Regions from separate parts of the Streptomyces sp. NBC_01476 genome, predicted to be linked through region 2. Evidence: riboswitches for the same ligand, from Rfam matches in the RefSeq annotation. Region 2 holds a riboswitch; the other holds the start of a gene.
What was found. A riboswitch is a leader RNA that binds a small molecule or an ion and turns the genes downstream of it on or off. The one in region 2 is predicted to bind S-adenosylmethionine.
Positions count from the first base shown of each region.

Region 1: another riboswitch for S-adenosylmethionine. It lies ahead of OG552_RS08735 (aminotransferase class V-fold PLP-dependent enzyme); the one in region 2 lies ahead of thrC (threonine synthase).

Region 1 is NZ_CP109446.1:1,992,625-2,004,397, forward strand. Features, by position in the region: gene OG552_RS08700 (M48 family metalloprotease) at 1-435, opposite strand, end outside; gene OG552_RS08705 (hypothetical protein) at 432-1,694, opposite strand; gene OG552_RS08710 (C40 family peptidase) at 1,730-2,791, opposite strand; gene OG552_RS08715 (C40 family peptidase) at 3,042-4,073, opposite strand; gene OG552_RS08720 (NYN domain-containing protein) at 4,401-5,777, opposite strand; gene OG552_RS08725 (rhomboid family intramembrane serine protease) at 6,017-6,796, shown strand; gene OG552_RS08730 (Lrp/AsnC family transcriptional regulator) at 6,793-7,074, shown strand; gene OG552_RS08735 (aminotransferase class V-fold PLP-dependent enzyme) at 7,176-8,573, opposite strand; SAM riboswitch class IV at 8,587-8,704, opposite strand; gene trpD (anthranilate phosphoribosyltransferase) at 8,792-9,844, opposite strand; gene qcrB (cytochrome bc1 complex cytochrome b subunit) at 10,052-11,686, opposite strand; gene qcrA (cytochrome bc1 complex Rieske iron-sulfur subunit) at 11,686-11,773, opposite strand, start outside.
Region 2 is NZ_CP109446.1:3,330,362-3,342,134, forward strand. Features, by position in the region: gene groL (chaperonin GroEL) at 1-1,405, opposite strand, end outside; gene OG552_RS14805 (cold-shock protein) at 1,781-1,984, opposite strand; gene OG552_RS14810 (MoaD/ThiS family protein) at 2,466-2,741, opposite strand; gene thrC (threonine synthase) at 2,738-4,030, opposite strand; SAM riboswitch class I at 4,048-4,177, opposite strand; gene OG552_RS14820 (glucosyl-3-phosphoglycerate synthase) at 4,315-5,280, shown strand; gene OG552_RS14825 (alpha,alpha-trehalose-phosphate synthase (UDP-forming)) at 5,688-7,112, shown strand; gene otsB (trehalose-phosphatase) at 7,140-7,991, opposite strand; gene OG552_RS14835 (DUF3263 domain-containing protein) at 8,121-8,363, opposite strand; gene OG552_RS14840 (ABC transporter substrate-binding protein) at 8,451-9,689, opposite strand; gene OG552_RS14845 (ROK family protein) at 9,967-10,899, shown strand; gene nagA (N-acetylglucosamine-6-phosphate deacetylase) at 10,899-11,773, shown strand, end outside.

The DNA.
Region 1 (11,773 bases), 1.3 Mb from region 2:
CGCCCCGCCCGCCGCCCACGCCCACCACCAGCGGGTCGTCCCGGCGAGCGCGTAGACCGCGAAGAGCGCCCCGAGAGCCAGCGGCAGCGACACCAGCAGCCCGCGTGCCTGGTCCAGCGCCCAGCCGCCCCACCCCTGGGTGACCAGTCCGAACCGGGCCCGCACCACCCGTCCGCGTGCCGCGAACGGCAGTGTCAGCAGCTGCGGCAGCACGACGAGGGACACCGCGGCGCCCAGGACCCGCAGCGCCCACGCGTCCCCGAACGCTCCGATCAGCCGCGCCCCGCCGGAGGTCAGGCCGAGCGCGAGCAGCAGCGCCGTGGACACCGCCCACGAACCGGCCACCGCCGGCAGCACCCCGCGCCGCAGCGCCCGGGCCCTGGCGATGTGCTCCGGCGTGAAGTCCGCGGTGCCGGCATCGGCGCTGCCGCTCATCCCAGCTCCCCTTCCACGTAGCTCCGCCAGCGGGCGGTGAAGGCCGGCAGGCTCAGCCCGACCGCCGCCCGCAGCCGGGTGTCCAGGCTGCCGCCCCTGGCCACTGCCCGGTAGAAGGCGGTGAGCGTCGCGGGCGACCACTGGTCGGCGATCATCCGGCAGGCCAGCCAGCCCCCTTCGTACGCCTGCGGCAGCCGCGCCGCGGTCGCCGCGAAGTCCGCGTCGGACGGCAGCGCGCCGGGCACCCGGCCCGCCGCGACGTCCTTGGTCAGCTCCGGTGCGATCTCCGGCGCGGTCCGCCCGGAGTCGCGGTAGGCGACCCAGTCGGCGATGCCCTCCGAGAGCCACAGCGGGGTGCCGGCGCCGGTGGCCAGCCGGGTGGCGACGTGCGTGGTCTCGTGGGTGAACACGACCTGCCGGCCGAAGGCGGAAAGGTCCGCGAACGCCTCGGGGTTGACGATCACCCGGTCGGCGGGGGCGGCGGCGTTGGCGCCGAGTTCGCCGGTGGTGACGGCCGCGATGTCGCGGTAGCCGGCCGGGTCCGCGCCCAGCAGCGCGCCCAGTTGCCCGAGCGTGGCGGGCGCCTCGACCACCACCTTGCCGGGCCAGCCGGTGCCCCACGCGTGGGTCACCTCGGGCACCGCCTGGTCGGCGTCGTCCGCGTAGCCGCGCAGCACCGCCCGGTCGCCGAGCCCGAGCACCAGGCTGTGAGTACCGCGCACCACTTGGACCGCCCCCTGGTCCCACAGCTGTACGGCGGTGCGGTGGCCGCTCACCGCTCCGTCGGAGTCGGCGGCGACGTACCACCGCCCGCCGTGCTCGGCGAGCGTCAGATACGCGGTGGAGACCACCGGCTCGGTGTCGTAGCCGCGCAGCCGGTAACCGAGCCGGACCTCGACCGCGGCCCGCCGGGTGCCGTCCGCGGAGGCGGCGTCGGGCAGCGCGAAGGCGCCGGTGCGGACCACGGTGTACGACCAGGCGGCCAGCGGAACGTCCGCCAGGTTGCTGAACATCGCGCTCTGCCGGGCCCGGAACGCCGTGGCCCGCGGGTCGATCCCGGCGAGGAAGGCCGCCTTGTCGTGGTGGAGCACGGCCGCGGCCTGCCGGCCGAGCAGCTGCCGGGCCGCGGTCTCGGTGGCGTTCGCGGGGGCCTCGCGGGAGCCCGTGGAGCAGCCGCCGGCCAGCACCGCCAGCACGGCGAGAGCCGCCGCCCAGGAGCGGACGGCGGCCCGGGGGCGTGCTGCGGTCACGGTGGGCACGCGCCCGATCGTACGGCCCCGCGGGCCGCCCGGGGTCAGCCGGTGGGACGGGTCACTGCGGTGACCGGCATCATGCCGACCGGGTCGTACCTGACCCGGGCGCCCGGGTAGGGGGCGTGGATGACCTGGCCGCCGCCGACGTACATGCCGACGTGACTGGCGTCACCGCGGTAGATCACCAGATCGCCGGGGCGGGCCTGGTCCAGCGGGACCCGGGTGCCGGCGTTGGCCTGCTCCTGGGAGGTGCGGGGCAGCGAGACGCCGGCCTGCTGGTAGGCGTAGACCATCAGGCCGGAACAGTCGAAGGCGTGGGGCCCCGCGGCGCCCCACACATAGGGCGACCCGACCAGCCCGCGGGCGGCGGCCACCGCGACGGCGGCCCGGCCGGAGGAGGCGGGCAGCGGGGCGATGCCCGGTGTCGTACGGTCCCGGGAGGCGCGTTCGCTCATCCCGGGGGTGTAGGCGGCCCGCTGGGCGGCGGGCAGCACGTTGAGGATGCGCTGGGCGGCGGCCAGCGACTTCTGCACCGCTTTCTTCCGCTGGGCCAGCAGGGCGCCGGACTGCCGCAGTTCGGCCAGCTTGTCGGCGGCCTCGCCGCGCTGCTGCACCAGCGTCCGCTCGGCGTTCTGGAGTTGCTTCAGCCGCCCGGCCTGCTGGTCGCCGATCCGGCTGATGGTGGCCACGCGGCCGAGATAGTCGGCGGGGGTGTCGGAGAGCAGCAGCGCGAGCGCGGGGTCGATGCCGCCCTCGCGGTACTGCGAGGCGGCCAGGGTGCCGATCTCGTCGCGGAGTTCGTTGACCCGCTGCTGGCCCTTGGCGGCCCGGTCCTGGAGCGAAGTCAGCTCGTCCCGCAGCCGCTTGGTGCGTTCCTGGGAGGCGTCGTACTGCTGGGTGGCCTGTTCGGCCTGCTGGTAGAGCCGGTCGAGCCGGTCCAGCTGCGACGCGTGGTCCTGGGCGCCGCCCGACGGGTCCGCACTGGCCATCTGCGCGGCGCCGCCGGAGAGGGCCGCGGTGGCCGCGGCAGCCGCGGAGAGCACGGTGACGCGGGTGGTACGGGCGGCCAGGCCCGGCTGCGGAAAGCGTCGATGGGAAGCCACAGCGGCAGACAGTAACCACATGGTGGCGGAGAGTACAAAGGGCTGCCGCCCGTACATATGAACACTCCGGCGCCGCGCCGCAGGTCACACGGCCAGGAGCGGTCACCGGGCCCGGCAGCGGTCACCCGAACGCCGTACGCGGGGAGCGGCCGGGGTTGCCGCCTCGGCCCTGTCCACCGGGTCCACCGGGTCCACCGCGTCCGATGTGCCCACCGCGTCCGTCGCGCCGGGTCGGACACCAGGGGGTGGGTCAGATACGGACGCCGAACTCGAAGGGCATGTCGTTCATCGACTCGTACCGCACCACAGCGCCCGGCTTCGGGGCGTGCAGCACCAGGCCGTTGCCCGCGTAGAGGCCGACGTGGTGGTAGTCGCCGTAGAAGATCACCAGGTCGCCGACGCCCAGCTGGGAGGCGGAGTAGATCCGGGTGCCGGCGTTGGCCTGCTCCTGGGAGGTCCGGGGTATGGAGACACCGGCCTGCGCGTAGGCGTAGGAGGTGAGGCCGGAGCAGTCGAAGGAGCCGGGGCCGGTGGCGCCGTAGACGTACGGCTTGCCGAGTTCGTTCTGCGCGGCGGCGAAGGCGGCGCCGGCCCGCTGGGTGGCCGGCACGGCGTTGCCGAGGTTGACCCGGGAGCTGGCCCGGCTGGCGGCGAGGGCGTCCTGCTGGGCGATCTGCGCGCGCTGCTGGGCGGTGAGCGAGTTGAGCACCGCCTGCGCCTGGGAGAGCTTCTCCTTGGCCTCGTTCTTGCGCTTCGCCAACTCCGCGCGGGTGCTCTGGAGTTCGGCGAGCTTGCTGGTGGCCTCGGCGCGGGACTGGTCCAGGGTCCGCTTGGCGTCCTGGAGTTGGTCGAGCGCGCCGACCTGGAGCGAACTGAGCTGGTCCATGGTGGTGGCCTGCTGCAAATACGTGTCCGGGTTGGCCGACAAGAAGAGCTGGAGCATCGGGTCGATGCCGCCGTTGCGGTACTGGGAGGCGGCGAGGGTGCCGAGGCCGTCCCGGAGCTGGTTGAGGTGCTGCTGCTGCCGGGCGACCTGGTCCTGAAGGCTTGAGGCGTCCTTCTGGAGGGTAGTCAACTTCTCGCTGGCGGCGTCGAGCTTCTCGGTGGCCTGCTCCGCCTGGGTGTAAAGGGCGTCGACCTTGGCCTTGGCGTCCTTGACGGTGGGCTTTGCGGGGGCGGCGTTCGCAGCTTGCGCGGAGAGGGCGACCGCGGCTGCGGCGGTCGCGGTCAGCACGGTCACACGCGTGCGGGTTGCCGGCTTGGGTCGACGGTGGGACGCCACGAAGGCGAGCTCCTTCTTCCTTCAGCCGCCTACCGGTTCAGCTGGCGGGCGGCCCCCGAGCGCCATCCGGGTTGGATGATCGACTGCGCGGAGGTTCGACGCCTGACCTTAGTGACCTTCCTGTGATCGGATCAAATCTTTGTAGGCAAAATCTCGACCGGTTCGCACATTCTTTACGTCAGTCGCACCAGCGGTGAGGGCCACGCGACGCTGAGTTGCTCGAACACGCCCGAACAACCCTGCGGCGCAAGCGGGTTGAGCCGGACAGGGCGGGGCGGCGGAAGGCGGCGGACCGGCACGGACCGGAGGTCAGACGCGGACCGGGGGTCAGACGCGGGCGAGGCGCTTGAGCAGCAGGGTGGAGGCCACCGGGCGGGCGCCGGCCTTGGCGACGCCGTCGGCCACCTCACGGTCGGCGGAGACCACCACGATCTGGCGGCCCGGCGGTTCCGCGCGCACCAGGCGGCGGATCAGCTCGTCCGCCGTCTCCCCGGCCTTGCTGAAGAGCACCCGCACCCCGCGCGGCGGCGCGAGCAGCACCGGCATGTCGAGATCGGCGCCGTCGAAGACGCAGGTGACCTCCGCGCCGCTCTGCGCGGCCAGCGCCGCCAGGCCGCCGAGCAGCCGCAGCCGCTGCTTCTCCAGCGGCAGCGACGGATAGCCGGTCTTGGTGACGTTGTAGCCGTCCACCACCAGATGCGCCTGCGGCAGCGCGAGCAACTGGTCGAGCAGCTGCGGATCCGTCGCGGACAGCGCCCGCGTGGCGATGTCGTGCGCGCTGAACTGGCCGGGCGCCACCGCCTCCACCGTGTCGGCGGGCCGGACGCCGATCGTGTCCCGGGGCGGCAGCGCGAGTTCGCGGCGCAGCCCGGCGGCGGCGTCCAGCACGGTGTCGAGCAGCAGCCGCAGCCGTACGTCCTCGACGCTGCGCCCCTCGCGCACCGCCCGCCGGCCGGCCTCCATCACCGCTTCGGCCTCGGTCAGCCGGGTCCGCAGCCGGCGCGCCTCGGCCTCGGCGGCGGCCCGGTCGCGTTCGGCGGCGGCGCGTACGTCGTCCACCTCGTTCTGCAGCTTCCGCTGGGCGGCCTCCGCCCGCTTGACGTCGCTGTGCGCGGCGCGCAGCTTGCGGTGCAGGGCGTCGCTCTCCTTGCGGACCGTCTCCAGCTCGCTGCGCGCCCGGATGGCCTCGGTGCGGGCCTGGGCACGCAGCTCGTCGACCTCCTCGCGCAGCCGGGCCAGCTCGGCGAGCGTCTCCTCGTCGGCGCGCTCGGCGTCCGCCCGCTGCGCCTCCTCCCCCGCGGTGGCGACCAGCTTCGCCCAGCCGGCCGGCCGCAGCAGGTAGGCAGCGGCGGCCACGTCGAGCGGGTCCGCGGCGGGCGGCGGGGTGCCGCCGTCCAGCGCCTCGGTCAGCTCCGGCTGGACCTCGCGCAGCTTGCCCGCGACCTTCAGCCGGAAGCCGGCGTCCGACTCCAGAGCGGCGGCCAGCGCGGTGGCCGCGTACTTCACACGTCTGGACGGGGTGAAGCGGGCATAGGGCCGCAGCGACACCGGCAGATCGGCGTAGGTGAAACCGCCGAAGGCGTCGGCCGCGATGGCGACGACGCGATGCCGTACGCCCTCGGGCAGCGGTCGGTCGAGCGCGGGCTCGCCCGCACCGCCCTCGCTCGCCCCGGCGTCCGGAACGCCGCCGCTACCGTCCACCAGTCACTCCCGTCCGGTTTCCTCGGCGCCCTCCCGGCCCCCTTCGATCCCTCGGCCGCCGTCTGCTGTATCCATTGTCCCCGTTGCGGAGGTGAATCCGGTAAGTACCTCGTTCGCGGTTCGGCAACGGCTGGGCGGCCGGTCGGCACGGGCGTGTCCGGGTCACCCTACGGCCTCGGCGGTCCGGCGCGCTGCGGCGAGGCGACCTTTGTCCGGTACGCCCGTTCCGTCATCATCGGTCCATGGTCATCCCGGTGTACGACAAGAACCCGGTCCACCGCACGCCGGTCGTGACGTACACGCTGATCGGCCTGTGCACCGCGGTGTTCCTGCTGGGCCCGCTCTCCGGCTTCACCCCGGCCTACGGCGGCGGCCACCGGCTGGTCTGCGAACAGGCGCTCTACTTCAACCGCTGGGGTGTCATCCCGGCCGAGCTCTTCCATGGCAAGCTGCCACCGGGCCGGCTCGACCTGCCGGCCGGCTGCCCGGTCCCGCACGGCTACGGGAAGTCGCCGTTCCTCTCCGTGCTCACCGCGCTCTTCCTGCACGGCGGCTGGGTGCACCTTGTCGGCAACATGCTCTTCCTGTGGGTCTTCGGCGACAACGTCGAGAACCGCATGGGCCGGGTCCGCTTCGCCCTCTTCTACGTGACGGCCGGCTACCTGGCCACGTACGGCTTCGCCTTCGGACACAGCGACGACGCACAGAGCCTGGTGGGAGCCTCGGGAGCCATCTCCGGCGCGCTCGGGGCCTACCTCTACCTCTATCCGAAGTCCCGGGTCACCAGTCTCTTCCCGTTCCTGTTCTTCATCCCGCTGCGCTTCCCCGCGTGGATGGTGCTCGGCTTCTGGTTCGTGCTGCAGTGGCTCGCCGCGCAGACCGCCCAGGGGGGTCCCGGTGTGGCCTATCTCGCCCACGTGGTGGGCTTCGCCTTCGGCTTCCTCTGCGCGTGGGTCTGCTACCGGCCCCGGCGTAAGGTGAGGCTCGTCATCACGCCGACCCAGGGAGACATTCAGCCGTGATCACCGCGATCGTGCTCATCAAGACGTCTGTCGACCGCATCCCGGAGATCGCCGAGTCGATCGCCGCGCTCGACAACGTCAGCGAGGTCTACTCGGTGACCGGCAACTACGACCTCGTCGCGCTGGTGCGGGTGGCCCGCCACGACGACCTGGCCGACATCATCCCGGGGCGGATCTCCAAGATCCCGGGCGTGCGGGTGACCGATACGCATGTCGCCTTCCGCACCTACTCCCAGCACGACCTGGAGGCCGCGTTCGCCATCGGGCTGGACGCGTAGCCCGCAGCGCGGCCGGGAGAGCCGGTCCCCTTCCCGCCCGGCTGTCCCGATCGCCGGGCGGGTCCGTCTTTCACGTGTTCCCCGTGTCCTACCGGGGTGTCCTACCGGGCCGGTACGCAGCGGCCGTTCTCGGTGCGGTAGGTCCACTGGGCGCCGGTGCGGACGAGGGTGGTGACCGCCGCGAGGAACCGGGTGATGTGCTCGTCCGGGGTGCCGGCGCCGAAGCTGACGCGGATGGCGTTGAGCGCACGCTCGCCGGGGGCCGCGTCGGGGGCGCCGCAGGCACCCGGCTCGTCGGGCTCGGCGTCGAGGAGGGTGCGGACCAGCGGGTGCGCGCAGAAGAGCCCGTCGCGGACCCCGATGCCGTACTCCGCGGAGAGCGCCGCGGCGAAGTGCGAGCTGTTCCAGCCCTGGACGACGAAGGAGAGGACGCCGACCCGCTCGGAGTGCTCACCGAAGAGCGACAGGACCCGCACCTCGGGGATGCCCGCGAGCCCTTCCCGCAGCCGGCCGAGCAACTGCCGCTCCCGGGCCACCAGACGGTCGAAGCCCGCCTCGGTGAGGGCCCGGCAGGCGGCCGCGATCGCGTAGGCGCCGATCACATTGGGCGACCCGGCCTCGTGCCGGGCGGCGACCGAGGTGTGCCACTCGACGTCCAGCGTGCCGTCGGCCCGCCGGGCGACCTTCCGGGTGGCGCCGCCGCCCGCCAGGTACGGCTCGGCCTCGCGCAGCCAGTCCGGGCGCCCGGCCAGCACACCGGCGCCGAAGGGCGCGTAGAGCTTGTGCCCGGAGAAGGCGACCCAGTCCACGTCGAGCGCGGCGATGTCGACCGGGTGGTGCGGAGCGAGCTGCGCCGCGTCGAGCACGATCCGGGCGCCGTGCCGGTGCGCGGCGGCGGCCAGCTTCCGCACCGGCCACACCTCGCCGGTCACATTGGACGCCCCGGTGACGCACACCAGCTTGGGCCCCTTGGGGGCGCCGTGCAGGGCCACATCGAGCGCGGCGACCGCCTGCTCGGGAGTCCGCGGCGCCGCCAGCCAGGTGACCTGAGCGCCTTCCGCCCGCTGCCACGGGAGCAGCGACGCGTGGTGCTCGGTGTCGAAGACGTAGACCTGCGTTCCGGCCGGCAGCACCGACGCCAGCAGGTTGAGCGAGTCGGTGGTGGAGCGGGTGAAGATGACCTCGTCGTCGGGGCGACAGCCGAGGAACTCCGCGACGGTCGCCCGGCTCTGCTCGAAGAGGTCGGTGGACAGCTGCGACAGATAGCCCGCACCGCGGTGCACACTGCCGTAGTAGGGCGCGTACGCGGCCACGTCGTCCCACACCCGCTGGAGCGCCGGTGCGCTCGCCGCGTAGTCAAGGGCCGCATACGTGACCTCGCCGCCCGTCACCAGCGGGACCCGAACGTCCCGTCCCAGCACCGGCAGCGGCGTACACACGTCCGCCTCGGCGGAGGGGGTGACGGCGGCAGTGGCGGTGGCAGGGCTGATCACTGTCATGACAGAGCTCCCGAAGTCCGGCTTGCTGAGAGCCTTGCTTGCTCACAGCCTGGTCCTCACCCGGGGCACCCCACCACGGACGGAGGGTTGCCGGACAGCGAGCCGGGGCCTTGACGCTGTCACTCGTGACCTGCGGAGAATTCTGCCACAGACGCGCGAACGCGCAAGACGCCGTCCATCAAGCGGACGGCGTCCCGCACACCTGATACCGGCTCGGCTCAGACGTTGCTCGCGGCCACCCAGCGGTCGAGCGCCGCGGCGGCCTCGCCCGAGTCGATGGAGTGCGCGGCCTGTTCGAGGCGGGCCGCGATCTGCTCCTCCAGCGTGCCCTGCCCCGGGTTCAGCGCCACCAGCGCGGCGGCCGAGTTGAGCAGCACCGCGTCCCGTACCGGCCCGGTCTCCCCGGCGAGCAGCCGGCGGGCCACATCGGCGTTGTAGGCCGCGTCGGCGCCCCGCAGCGCCTCCACCGGCACCAGGCCGATGCCGACGTCGCGGGGGTCGAAGGCGCGCTGCTCGACCTTGCCGTCGCGGACCACCCACACCTGGGAGGTGGCGGTGGTGGTCAGCTCGTCCAGGCCGTCGTCGCCGCGGAACACCAGGGCGGAGGAGCCGCGTTCGGCGAGCACGCCGGCGAGGATCGGTGCCATCCGCGGGTCGGCGACCCCGGTGGCCTGGGCCCGTACCCGGGCCGGGTTGGTCAGCGGGCCGAGGAAGTTGAAGGTGGTGGCGACGCCCAACTCGGCCCGGGCGGTGGCCACATGACGCAGCGCCGGGTGGAACTTCACCGCGAAGCAGAAGGTGATGCCGGCCTCGGCGGCCACCTCGGCGACGCGCTCCGGAGTGAGCTGCAGATTGACGCCGAGCTTCTCCAGCACGTCGGAGGCGCCGCTGGCGGAGGAGGCGGCGCGGTTGCCGTGCTTGACGACCTTGGCGCCGGTGCCGGCCACCACGATCGCGGACATGGTGGAGATGTTGACCGTCTTGGCCCGGTCGCCGCCGGTGCCGACGATGTCCACGCTGGGGCCGGGGACCTCGATGGTGTTGGCGTGCTCGTACATCGCCCGCACCATGCCGATGACCTCGTCCACGGTCTCGCCCTTGGCCCGCAGGGCGATGGCGAACCCGGCGATCTGCACGTCGGTGGCTTCGCCGCGCATGATCCGGTCCATCGCCCAGGCGGTGTCCCCCGCGGTCAGATCCTCGCCGGCCAGCAGGGAGCTCAGCACGTCGGGCCAGGAGCGGGGGCCTCCGGCGGGGGTCTCAGTGCTCATGGTCACGCTCCTGGAAAAGGGTCACCCTCTGGCAGGGTGCAGCCTATCGGGGCGGCAGCCCCGTCCAACCGGTGACTCGGTGCCGCTGCGTCGTGGCCGGCCGCGCAGTTCCCCGCGCCCCTTCGGGGCACGTTCCCGCACCGCCCCCCGGAACGTAAGGGCCCCGTCCGAGGGTCGGACGGGGCCCTTACGGGTGGGGCGGGAACGCTAGTGGTGACCGTGCCCCGAGGTGATCTCCTCGTACTCCTCGGCCGTCGGCTTCGGAATCTGGCTGTGCTCCCCGTAGAACCCCTTGGAAAGCTTCGCCTGCGCCTTGGCGACCGGGCTGAGCTTGCGCTCCACCCCGTTCTCGTCGACCTCGGGTCCTGGGTCGATCGGCTTCGGCTGGACGTGGGCGGTGAGCACGTGCAACTGCTGCTGCGACAGCGGCTCGTGCACCTCGATGAACTCACCGTGCGGCAGCCGCTTGATGATGCCGGTCTCCCGCCCGTGCAGCACCTTGTCGCGGTCGCGCCGCTGCAGCCCCAGACAGATCCGCTTGGTGACCCAGAACGCCAGTACCGGCAGCACGAAGAAGCCGACCCGGACGAACCAGGTGATCGCGTTGATCGACAAGTGGAAGTGCGTGGCGAACAGGTCGTTGCCACCACCGATCAGCAGCACGAAGTAGACCGTCAGCCAGGCCACACCGAAGCCGGTCCGCACCGGGCGGTTCCGCGGCCGGTCCAGCAGATGGTGCTCCCGCTTGTCGCCGGTCACCCACGACTCGATGAACGGGTAGACCGCGATGGCCACCATCACCAGCGGGAAGATCATCAGCGGGATGAAGACGCCGAGGACCAGCGTGTGGCCCCAGCCTCTGATCTCCCAGCCGGGCATCACCCGGATCAGGCCCTCGGAGAAGCCCATGTACCAGTCGGGCTGTGCTCCGGTGGACACCTGGTCCGGCCGGTACGGGCCCATCGTCCAGATCGGGTTGATGGTGGCGACCGCCGCGATGGCGGCGATGACACCGAAGACCACGAAGAAGAAGCCGCCCGCCTTGGCCATGTAGATCGGCAGCAGCGGGGTGCCGACGACGTTCTTCTCGGTCTTGCCGGCACCCGGGAACTGGGTGTGCTTGTGGAAGAAGACCAGGATCAGGTGGGCGACCAGCAGGCCGGCCATCAGACCTGGCAGCAGCAGGATGTGCACCGAGTAGAACCGCGACACGAAGTCGTGGCCGGGGAACTCGCCGCCGAAGAGGAACATCGACAGATACGTGCCGACGATCGGCGTGGAGAGGACCGCGCCCTCCATGAACCGCACACCGGTGCCGGAGAGCAGGTCGTCGGGGAGCGAGTAGCCGGTGAAGCCGGTGAACATGCCCAGGAAGAGCAGCGACCAGCCGAAGAGCCAGTTGACCTCGCGCGGCCGGCGGAAGGCGCCGGTGAAGAAGACGCGCATCATGTGCACGATCATCGCCGCGATGAAGATCAGCGCGGCCCAGTGGTGGATCTGCCGGATCAGCAGACCGCCGCGGACCTCGAAGCTGATGTGCATCGTGGAGGCGTACGCGTCGGACATCCGCACACCCTGCAGCGGCGCGTACGGGCCGTGGTAGACGACCTCGCTCATGCTCGGGTGGAAGAACAGCGTCAGATAGACACCCGTGAGGATGAGGATCGTGAAGCTGTAGAGGCAGACCTCGCCCAGCATGAAGGACCAGTGGTCCGGGAAGATCTTGCGCAGGTTGGACTTGGCGAGCTTGTACAGCCCGAGCCGTCCGTCGGTCCACTCCGCGACGCGCTCACCGGGGTTGGTCGGCCGGCGCCGGGTGGGGGTTTCGGTGGTTGTACTCATCAGCGCTCCCAGAAAGCCGGGCCGACGGGCGCCTCGAAGTCGCCAAGCGCGATGAGGTTGCCCTCACCGTTGACGCTGATCCGAAGC
Region 2 (11,773 bases):
GGTTCCGCACCTTCTCGACGATGACGCCGCCTTCGAGACCACCGTTGACGGCGATCTGCTTCAGCGGGGCCTCCAGCGCGAGCTTGACGGCGTTGGCACCGGTCGCCTCGTCGCCTTCGAGCTCCAGCTTCTCGAAGACCGCGGTCGCCTGCAGCAGGGCCACGCCACCACCGGCGACGATGCCCTCCTCGACGGCGGCCTTGGCGTTGCGCACCGCGTCCTCGATGCGGTGCTTGCGCTCCTTCAGCTCGACCTCGGTCGCGGCGCCGGCCTTGATGACGGCCACGCCGCCGGCCAGCTTCGCGAGGCGCTCCTGGAGCTTCTCGCGGTCGTAGTCGGAGTCGCTGTTCTCGATCTCGGCACGGATCTGGTTGACCCGGCCGGCGACCTGGTCGCTGTCACCGGCGCCGTCCACGATCGTGGTCTCGTCCTTGGTGATGACCACGGTACGGGCGCGGCCGAGCAGGTCGAGGCCCGCGTTCTCCAGCTTCAGGCCGACCTCCTCGGAGATGACCGTGCCGCCGGTGAGGATGGCGATGTCGCCGAGCATGGCCTTGCGGCGGTCACCGAAGCCCGGGGCCTTGACGGCGACGGACTTGAAGGTGCCGCGGATCTTGTTGACGACCAGGGTGGAGAGCGCCTCGCCCTCGACGTCCTCGGCGATGATCAGCAGCGGCTTGCCGGACTGCATGACCTTCTCCAGCAGCGGGAGGAGGTCCTTCACCGAGGAGATCTTGGAGTTGACGATCAGGATGTACGGGTCGTCGAGCGTCGCCTCCATCCGCTCCAGGTCGGTGGCGAAGTAGGCGGAGATGAAGCCCTTGTCGAAGCGCATGCCCTCGGTGAGCTCAAGCTCAAGACCGAAGGTCTGCGACTCCTCGACGGTGATGACGCCTTCCTTGCCGACCTTGTCCATGGCCTCGGCGATCAGCTCGCCGATCTGGGTGTCAGCGGCGGAGATGGAGGCGGTGGAAGCGATCTGCTCCTTGGTCTCCACGTCCTTGGCCTGCTCCAGCAGGGCGGCGGAGACGGCCTCGACGGCCTTCTCGATGCCGCGCTTGAGGGCCATCGGGTTGGCGCCGGCGGCAACGTTGCGCAGGCCTTCCCGGACCAGGGCCTGGGCGAGCACGGTCGCGGTGGTCGTACCGTCGCCGGCGACGTCGTCCGTCTTCTTGGCGACTTCCTTGACCAGCTCGGCGCCGATCTTCTCGTACGGGTCCTCGAGCTCGATCTCCTTGGCGATGGAGACACCATCGTTGGTGATCGTGGGGGCGCCCCACTTCTTTTCGAGGACGACGTTCCGGCCCTTCGGGCCGAGGGTGACCTTGACGGCGTCGGCGAGCTGGTTCATACCGCGCTCGAGTCCGCGCCGCGCCTCCTCGTCGAACGCGATGATCTTAGCCATTGTGAAGTGTCCTCCGCGGACTGGGGGTTCCCCCACCGAGGCAGGGGGCGGTGGATCGGACCGCGTAGGCGCCCGCGACGGACGGCCAGCCGGCCGCCGGTTCCTTCCCGGCGCCCGAGCGGGCCTCACCGACCCGGTCCAAGTTGTCACTCTCACTAGGAGAGTGCTAACCAATGATTAGCACTCCGACCGTGAGAGTGCAAGCAGACCCCCACCCCCGAGCGGCGTCAGGACCGGGCACCCGGCGGCGGGCGGCGGGCGCCCGCGGACGCGCGAAGGGCCCGCACCGGACGCGCGAAGGGCCCGCACCATGAGCCGGTGCGGGCCCTTCGGCCTGAGAGAAACGCCGCGTCGATGGTCGAACGCGCCGGGATGTCAGCCTGCCAGCCGGACCATGTCCGCCTGCGGCCCCTTCTGACCCTGCGAGATCTCGAACTCGACTCGCTGGCCTTCTTCGAGGGTGCGGTAGCCGTCCATCTGGATCGCGCTGTAGTGGACGAAGACATCCGCACCACCGTCGACCGCGATGAAGCCGTAGCCCTTCTCCGCGTTGAACCACTTGACGGTGCCCTGAGCCATTCCCAACTCCCCTATTACTGGCCCTATCGCGGCCCCGCACTCCGCGGGCCCGGGTCAGACCTCACCCACCGGAGCGACCCTTACCGTGGACAGGAGGGAGCTCTGGGAGGCGTGCGCCGGAACGCGTCGACCGCGGCTGAATGTATCTGTCCGGATGCCCACTGCAACAGGTCAATTGGACGAGAATTCTGGGTCTGACTCATCGGAAATAACCCAGGAAAAAACGATAATGCGGGGCATCTCGGACCGGACACATCGGGCGATCCGGGAGAATTCGCGTGTGAATTTGGCGATAAATCGCCGCACCACCCAGGACTGGCGACTCACTTGCCCCCCGCAACAGTACAGCCCTTCAACTACCGCCCCGCACCGCCCCCGCCGGGCCCGGACAGCGAAGAGCCCCGCCCACCACGAGGGGTGAGCGGGGCCGCAGAACCCACGGAAAACCGCGGATCAAAACAACAGCGGACAGTCCGCGGTTTCAGCCACCCGCCACCGCGGGAATGATCGAGACACTCGCGCCGTCCGGCACCACCGTCTCCAGCCCCGACGAGAAACGCACATCGTCGTCGTTCACATAAACGTTCACGAAACGCCGCAGCTTTCCCGCGTCGTCGAGAACCCGCGCCGAAATACCGGCGTGATTCTTCTCCAGCGACGTGATGACCTCGGCCAGCGTCGCGCCCTCGGCCGGCACCTCGGCCTGGCCGCCGGTGTAGGTACGGAGAATGGTCGGGATTCGAACAGAAGCAGTCATGCGAGGCCAGCCTCTCGGAACGCGGCAAGGGTCGGGCGGATGATCGCGGTCGGTCCGGTGGTGGGCGCGACCGCGTCCAGGGTCTTCAGGCCGTCGCCGGTGTTGAGCACGACGGTCTCGGCGGCCGGGTCGAGCTGCCCGGTCTCGATCAGCTTCTGCAGCACACCCACGGTCACCCCGCCGGCCGTCTCCCCGAAGATCCCCTCGGTCCGCGCCAGCAGCTTGATCGCGTCGACCACCTGCTCGTCGTTCACATCCTCGACCGCCCCGCCGGTACGGCGGGTGATGTCCAGGACGTACGGGCCGTCCGCCGGGTTGCCGATCGCCAGCGACTTGGCGATGGTGTCCGGCTTCACCGGCCGCACCACGTCGACACCGGCTTTGTAGGCCGCGGACACCGGGGAACAGCCCTCCGCCTGGGCGCCGTAGATCTTGTACGGCTTCTCCTCGACCAGGCCGAGCTTGATCAGCTCCTGCAGACCCTTGTCGATCTTGGTGAGCTGGGAGCCGGAGGCGATCGGGATGACCAGGTTGTCCGGCAGGCGCCAGCCGAGCTGCTCGGCGATCTCGTAGGCGAGCGTCTTGGAGCCCTCGCCGTAGTAGGGGCGGAGGTTCACATTGACGAAGCCCCAGCCCTCGCCGATCGGGTCGCCGATCAACTCCGAGCAGAAGCGGTTGACCTCGTCGTACGAGCCCTCGATACCGACCAGTTGGCCGCCGTAGACCGCGGCCATGACGACCTTGCCGGCCTCCAGGTCGTGCGGGATGAAGACGCAGCTGCGCAGGCCCGCGCGGGCCGCGGCGGCGCCCACCGCACCGGCCAGATTGCCGGTGGAGGAGCAGGACAGGGTGGTGAGTCCGAAGGTGCGGGCGGCTTCCAGGGCGATGGCGACGACGCGGTCCTTGAAGGAGTGCGTCGGGTTGCCGGAGTCGTCCTTGACGTACAGGCCGCCGGTGATGCCCAGTTCACGGGCGAGGTTGTCGGCCTTGACGAGCTTCGTCCAGCCGGGGTTGAGATTGGGGTGCTCCGCCACATCGGCGGCCACCGGCAGCAGCGGCGCGTACCGCCAGATGCTGGTCGGGCCGGCCTCGATCCGCCGGCGCAGGCCCTCCGGGTCGCCGACCGGGAGGTCGTAGGCCACTTCGAGGGGGCCGAAACACTCCTCGCAGGCGAACACCGGGCTCAGCGGGAAGCGGGCTCCGCACTCCCGGCAGGACAGCGCGGCGGCGGGTCCGAAGGGGGCGGGGCTGGAGGTGTCGTGGGAGGCGGCGATGGTCTGCACAGCCATGATGGCGAGGCCCTTTCTCCTCATCTTCCTTGTGACGTACGTCGCCACAAGACGGAATTGGCACCTTCCCCACCGTGTGACCTCGCGGTCGGCGGGAGGGTTGCCGGGGCTTCAACGGGCCGTTCCCTCTGCCCCTCTGGATGAGCGCTATTCACTTGTCGTTCAGTTGTCGGCACGGGCACCCGGCATGCGGTCACCCTGCGCGTTGTTCAAGACTGTAACCGACAAAGGCAGCGGTTGAGAGAGTCGTCCGCACCGCGAGATGGATCACAAGGGGTCCCACAGTGCTCGATGAGGTGGAGGGCTGGCTGGCCCGCCGGTCGTGGTCGGCGGCCGACCGGCCGCTGGAGCAGCTGCTCGCGGCGAAGCGGGCGGCGGGCGACCGCGGCACGGTCAGCGTGGTGCTGCCGGCGCTCGACGAGGAGGCCACCGTCGGCGGGATCGTCGGTGCGATCCGCCGTGACCTGATGGCGCCCGCGGCACCGCTGGTGGACGAGCTGATCGTGATCGACTCGGGTTCCCGCGACGGTACGGCCCGGGTCGCGGCGGCGGCCGGGGCGCGGGTGGTGCTGCGGGACACGATCCTGCCGCGGCTGCCGGCGGTGCCCGGCAAGGGCGACGTGCTGTGGCGGTCGCTGCTGGTGGCCCGTGGCGAGATCGTCTGCTTCGTGGACGCGGACCTGCGTGAATTCGACTCACGGTTCGTCTCCGGCATCGTCGGCCCGCTGCTCACCGAGCCGGCCGTGCAGCTGGTCAAGGCGATGTACGAGCGTCCGCTGGAGACCGGCGGCGAGACGCTGCCGGCCGGCGGCGGCCGGGTCACCGAGCTGGTCGCCCGCCCGCTGCTGAACCTGCACTGGCCGCGGCTGGCCGGCTTCGTCCAGCCGCTGGGCGGGGAGTACGCGGCGCGGCGCTCGCTGCTGGAACGGCTGCCGTTCCCGGTGGGCTACGGGGTGGAGCTGGGCATGCTGATCGACGCGCTGGGCCTGGTCGGCCTGGACGCGCTCGCCCAGGTGGACGTCGGCGTACGGCACCACCGGCATCAGGACACGGCGGCGCTGGGCCGGATGGCGGCGGCGATCTACCGCACGGCGCAGCTCCGCCTCTCCCGCGGCCCCCTGGTCCGCCCCCGCCTCACCCAGTTCACCCGCTCCCCCGACGGCTTCACCCCCCACACCCACCCCGTCGACACGGAAGAGCGACCTCCGATGGGGTCCATCCGCGAATACGTGGCCCTGCGGGCCGCCTGACCCCGATCCCCCCTCCGGGGGGCGGCGGACGTCGTGCCCCCCACGGCCCGATCCGGACCACCCGCCGGTCGACGGCTGAGCGCGCAGTTCCCCGCGCCCCCAAGAAGGACGGCGGAGGACGTGCCCCGAAGGGGCGCGAGGAACTGCGCAGCCAGCCACGACGGCGCCGCAGACGACCCGCACGCCCAGCCCCAAGGCCGGATCCGGACCACCCGCCGGTGGACGGCTGAGCGCGCAGTTCCCCGCGCCCCCAAGAAGGACGGCGGAGGACGTGCCCCGAAGGGGCGCGAGGAACTGCGCGACCAGCGACGATGGCGCCGCAGACGACCCGGTTGCCGCCGGGCGGAAGGGCAACGGCGCAGGCGGGGTCACGTTTGAGGCAAGGTCATCCTGGCTAGGCTCGCCGCATGGTCGCAACGCGTCACGCCGCCCCCATCCTGGTCGCCTCCAACCGCGGCCCCGTCTCGTACACCCTCACCGAGAACGGCGAGCTGACCAGCAGACGCGGCGGCGGCGGCCTCGTATCGGGGCTCAGCGCGATCGGCCCGGACGCGGGCGCCGTATGGGTCTGCGCGGCCCTGTCCGACGGCGACCGGGCCGCCGTGAGCCGCGGCGTCGCCGAAGACGGCTCCCGCATGATCGCGGTCGACCCACCCGTCTTCGAGGCCGCCTACAACGGCATCGCCAACTCCGTGCTGTGGTTCGTGCACCACATGCTCTACCAGACCCCGCTGGAGCCGGTCTTCGACGAGGACTTCCGCACGCAGTGGGACGCCTACCGCGCCTACAACGCCGCCTTCGCCGACGCCCTGGCCGAGGAGGCCGCCGAGGGCGCCGCCGTACTCGTGCAGGACTACCACCTCTCCCTGGTCCCGGCGATGCTCCGCGCCCGCCGCCCCGACCTGCGGGTCGGCCACTTCTCACACACCCCCTGGGCACCGCCGGACTACTTCCGGCTGCTGCCGGACGACATCGCGGAGGAACTGCTCGCCGGCATCCTCGGCGCCGACCGGGCCGCCTTCCTGACCCGCCGCTGGGCGGACGCCTTCGCCGCGGCCTGCGTCGCCGTGCTGGGCGCCACGCTCTCCCCCGACGGCCTCGAAGTGACCTGGCGGGGCCGTACCACCCGGCTCGGCGTCCACGGCCTGGGCGCCGACGGGGACTTTCTGCGGGAGCGGGCCGGGCGCCCCGACGTGGCCGCCCAGATGGAAGGGCTGCGCGCCGAGACCGGCGCCGACCGCAAGCTGATCGTCCGGGTGGACCGTACCGAGCTCTCCAAGAACATCGTCCGCGGCCTCCTCGCGTACCGGCAGCTCCTGGCCGAGCACCCCGAGTGGCGGGAGCGCGTCGTCCATGTCGCCTTCGCGTACCCCTCCCGGCAGGACCTGGAGATCTACCGCGACTACACCGCCGAGGTCTCCCGGGTGGCCACCGAGATCAACGCGGAGTTCGGCACGCTGAGCTGGACCCCGGTGCTGCTGAAGGTCGACGACGACTTCCCGCGCTCGCTGGCCGCGTACCGCCTCGCCGACGTCGCCCTGGTCAACCCGATCCGCGACGGCATGAACCTGGTCGCCAAGGAGGTCCCGGTCGTCTCCGACAACGGCGTCGCCCTGGTCCTGTCCCGCGAGGCGGGCGCCTTCGCCGAACTCGCCGACGACGCGATCACCGTCAACCCGTACGACATCCGGGCCACCGCCGCGGCGCTGCTGGAAGGGCTCACCCTCGCACCCGAGGAGCGCGCCGACCGCACCAAACGCCTCGCGGAGGCCGCGACCGCCCTCCCCCCCTCGAAGTGGTTCCTCGACCAGCTCGAAGCCCTGCGCGGCTGACCGCCCGGCGGGGGCTCGGTGCGGAGGTCAGGACAGGGCGTCGGCCAGGGCGTTGAGGACCGCGACGACGCCCTCGGGGCCCGGGACGGTGAGGTCGGCGCGGGTGAGGAGTTCCTTCGGGGATTCCGCGCCGGTGGCCGCGGCGGCCACCAGGAGACCGGGCAGACCCCGTTCGCGCAGGGCGCCCACCGCGTCGAAGGCCGCGATGTCGCCGAGGTCGTCGCCGGCGTAGAGGACGGAGCCCGCGTTCGTCTCACCGAGGTACGCGGCCAGCGCGACGCCCTTGTCCACGCCGGGGGGACGCAGTTCGAGGACGTAGCGGCCCGGTTCGACCATCAGGCCGTGCCGTTCGGCCAGTTCGGCGAGCGGCGCGCGCAGCGCCTCGAAGGCGGCGTCCGGGTCCTCGGTCCTGCGGGTGTGCACCGCGACCGCCCGGCCGCCCTTGTCCTCGATCCAGGTGCCCTGCCACGCGCCGATCCGGTCGAGGAACCCGGGGAGCTCGGCGCGGACCGCGGTGACCCCGGGGTGCGCGCCGGGGGTGCGGACGTCGCTGGTGTGGGCGTCCCAGCGCTCCGCGCCGTAGTGGCCGAGGACCACCAGGTGGTCGAGGCCCGGTACGCCCGCGAAGCCGCCGTAGCGGACCGCGACGCCCGCCGGACGGCCGGTGACGACCACGACGGAAGCCAGGTGCGGGGCGAGCCGGGCCAGCGCGGGCACCGCGCCGGGGTGCGCCCGGGCCTGCTCGGGGTCGGGCACGATCGGCGCCAGGGTGCCGTCGAAGTCGAGGGCGACCACGGCGCGCTCGGGCCGCGCGAGCAGTGCCGCGAGGCCTTCCTTTCCCTCGGGCGTGTGGGGCGTGAGGATGTCGGCGGAGGCCATGCGGCTGACCCTACCCGGGCACGGCGGGCGCATGCCCGGCGTACGGACGCACACACCCCCGCCGGTATCCGGCCGGGCGGTCTCGGCGGCCGGCCGGCCCCGGGGCACCGGCGCCCCGCCGGGGCGGCCTCAGCGTTCGTCGCGCAGCCGGTCCCGCTCCCGGCGCAGCCGGTTCACCGTGCCGGGGGCGTACCGCACTGCCCGCGGGTCGTCCAGGAGCGCGTTCAGCAGCTGGAAGTACGCGGTCGGCGAGATGCCGAGGCGCTCGCGGACCGCCCGCTCCCGGGGGCCGGGACCGGTGAAGGTGCGGCCGGCGATGTCCAGCACCGCCCGGTCCCGCACTGACAGCTCAGCGGCTTGCGACGGCTCCACCGGCACCTCCGCCCCTCCAGCGCGCACTGCCCCGCCCCTCCCCCGGTCCCCCGGAAAGGACCCGGAAGAAGGAGGGGGACAACGAGCCTACGACGACGCCTTCGCCTTGTCGCTCGCCGCGTCGGCGGTCTCCGCGTCGATCTGGAGCTTCGACAGCACCGTCTTCGGGTCGGTGTGCATCGCCGATCCGATCAGCTTCTTCTCCTCGTCACTGACCGGCGCCCAGGAGGTCTTGTCGACCGGGTAGAAGATCGCGTCGGGCAGCAGGTCGAGGAACTTGACCATGTCCCTGTCCTTGGGATTGGTCCGCATCGCCTGCGAGGTGCTGGTGGTCACCGGCAGCAGACCGTACTCGTCGAGGAACTTCACCGAGTTCTGGTCCTGGTACACGTACTGGAGGAACTTGCCGTCCGCGTCCTTGTTGCCGTTCTGCTTGAACGCCATCATCCAGTCGGCGACGCCGAGCGTGTTCACGCTGGGGCCGCTCTCGCCGGGCAGCGGCACCACACCGACGTCGAGGTGCGCGGCCTTGGCCTGGCTGAAGAGCGTCGGGTGGCCCATCACCATGCCGGCCTTGCCGTCCAGGAAGTCGGTGAAGATCTCGGCGCGGTTGGTGGTGGCCGGGTCCTTCGCCTGGATCAGCTTCTGGTCCACCAGGTGCTGCTTGACCCAGGTGAGGGCCTCGATGTTGGACGTGGAGTCGAAGGTGTAGTTGCCGACCGAGTCGGTGTAGCCGCCGTCCGCGCCGAGCATCCACATCAGCGCCTCGGCCTGCGGCTCCTCGGGGCCGAGCGGCAGCCCGTAGGGCGCCGGCACCCCATTGGCCTTCAGCTTCTTGGCGTCCTGCTCGATGTCCGCCCACGTGGTGGGCGGGTTCTCGATGCCCGCGTCCTTGAAGAGCTTCTTGTTGTAGAAGAACATCCGGGAGCTGGAGACCCACGGTATGCCGTACTGCACCCGGTTCACCGAACCCGCGGTGACCATCGAGGGGATGAAGTCGGCCTGCTCGCTGATGGTGAAGAGGTCGTCGGCGCTGTAGAGCTGGTCGGCCGCCGCGTAGTTGGCGTAGGCGCCGATCTGCGCGATGTCGGGGGCCTTGCCCTCCTTGACCATCTTCGCGACCGTGTCGTCGACGACGTTCCAGCTGAGGACGTCCACCTGGACCTTGATGTGCGGGTTCTTCTGCTCGAAGTCGCTGACCAGGTCGTCCCAGTACGTCTTGGAGCTGTTGCCCGTCTTGGGGTCACCGTAGTCGGCGGCGACCATGTGCAAAGTGACGTCCCCGCTCAGCGGGTTGCTCCCGCCGCACGCACTCAGTGTGGTCATTGCCATGACGGACGTGACGCCAACTGCCGCCAGCCCGAGAAGTCGCCGCTGCACCGTTCCTACCGCCCTTTGAAGTACCTGGCGTACTGCCTACCGGAAGCACCTACGGAAGCGTCGAGTCTTCCCCACATCTTTAGCCAAGGTCTACACCATGAGTGATATCGCTTCCGCATCGGGCCGGGGTTGGGGGCCGTTCGGGTGCGGTGTCCGGGGTGGCGTCGATCTTCACAGCGGAGTGGACTAGACCTTTTGCGGGGTCAACCGCGAGACTGTTCCCGTGAGACATGTCATCGCCATCGATGTGGGCGGCACCGGGATGAAGGCCGCCCTGGTCGCCGCGGACGGCACGCTGCTGTACGAGGCGCGCCGCCCCACCGGCCGGGAACGCGGACCCGACGCGGTGGTCACCGCCATCCTCGACTTCGCCGGAGAACTGCGCGACCACGGCCTGGCGGCACACGGCGAAACCGCCGTCGCGGCCGGCCTGGCGGTCCCCGGCATCGTCGACGAGGCCAACGGGATCGCTGTCTACGCCGCCAATCTGTACTGGAAGGACGTCCCGCTGCGGGCGTTGCTCTCCGAGCGGCTCGGCGGCGTCCCGGTGGCGCTGGGGCACGACGTACGGGCCGGCGGCCTCGCCGAGGGCCGGATCGGCGCGGGCAACGGCGCCGACCGCTTCCTGTTCATCCCGCTGGGCACCGGCATCGCCGGCGCCATCGGCATCGACGGCCGGATCGAGGCGGGCGCGCACGGCTACGCGGGCGAGATCGGGCACATCGTGGTCCGGCCCGGCGGCCGGGAGTGCGGCTGCGGTCAGCGCGGCTGCCTGGAGGCGTACGCGTCGGCCGCCGCGGTCGCCCGCAGCTGGGCGGCGGCGTGCGGCGATCCGGCGGCGGACGCGGCGGACTGCGCGCGTGCCGTCGCGGCCGGCGACCCGAAGGCCCTGGCCGTGTGGGGCGAGGCGATCGACGCGCTCGCCGACGGCCTGGTCACCGGTCTCACCCTGCTCGACCCCCGGGTGCTCATCATCGGCGGCGGGCTCGCCGAGGCGGGGGACGTCCTCTTCGGGCCGCTGCGGGCGGCCGTCGAGGCGCGCATCACCTTCCAGAAGCTCCCTCTTCTCGTCCCCGCCGCGCTGGGGGACACCGCAGGATGCCTGGGCGCCGGCCTGCTCGCCTGGGATCTGATCTCCGTGGAGGTAACCGCCTGATGGCCCCGGTATCAACAACGCAGCGCACGGTGCTGGCTGGTGCCCGTGTGGTGCTGCCGTCCGGTGTGGTGGAGGACGCCCGGCTCACCGTCGACGGCGGCTCGATCGCCGCCAACGAGGCGGCCGAGCAGACCACCCTGGACCTCGCCGGGCAGGGGTACACGATCGTCCCCGGCTTCGTGGACATCCACAATCACGGTGGCGGCGGCGCGTCCTTCAGCTCCGGCACCGCCGAGGACATCCTCACCGCGGTCCGCACCCACCGCGAGCACGGCACCACCACGCTGGTGGCCTCCACGGTCACCAACGAACTCGGCCTGCTCGCCCGGCAGGCCGGCCTGCTCGCCGAGATCGTCGAGCAGGGCGACCTCGCGGGGATCCACTACGAGGGCCCGTACATCTCGCCGTGCCGCAAGGGCGCCCACGACGAGGGCCTGCTGCGCCACCCCGACCCGGCGGAGATCCGCAAACTGGTCGAGGCCGGGCGCGGCGCGGTGAGGATGGTCACGCTGGCCACCGAACTGCCCGGTGGCATCGCGTCGGTACGGCTGCTGGCGGAACTCGGCGTGATCGCCGCGATCGGGCACACCGACGCGGACTATGACCAGACCCGTGAGGCGATCGACGCGGGCGCGACCGTGGCGACCCACCTCTTCAACGCGATGCCGCCGCTGCAGCACCGGCAGCCGGGGCCGATCGCGGCGCTGCTGGAGGACGAGCGGGTCACCGTCGAACTCGTCAACGACGGCACGCATCTGCACCCGGCGGTCCTCGAACTCGCCTTCGGCAGCGCGGGCGCGGGACGGGTCGCCTTCATCACCGACGCGATGGACGCGGCCGGCTTCGGCGACGGCATGTACCAACTCGGCCCGAT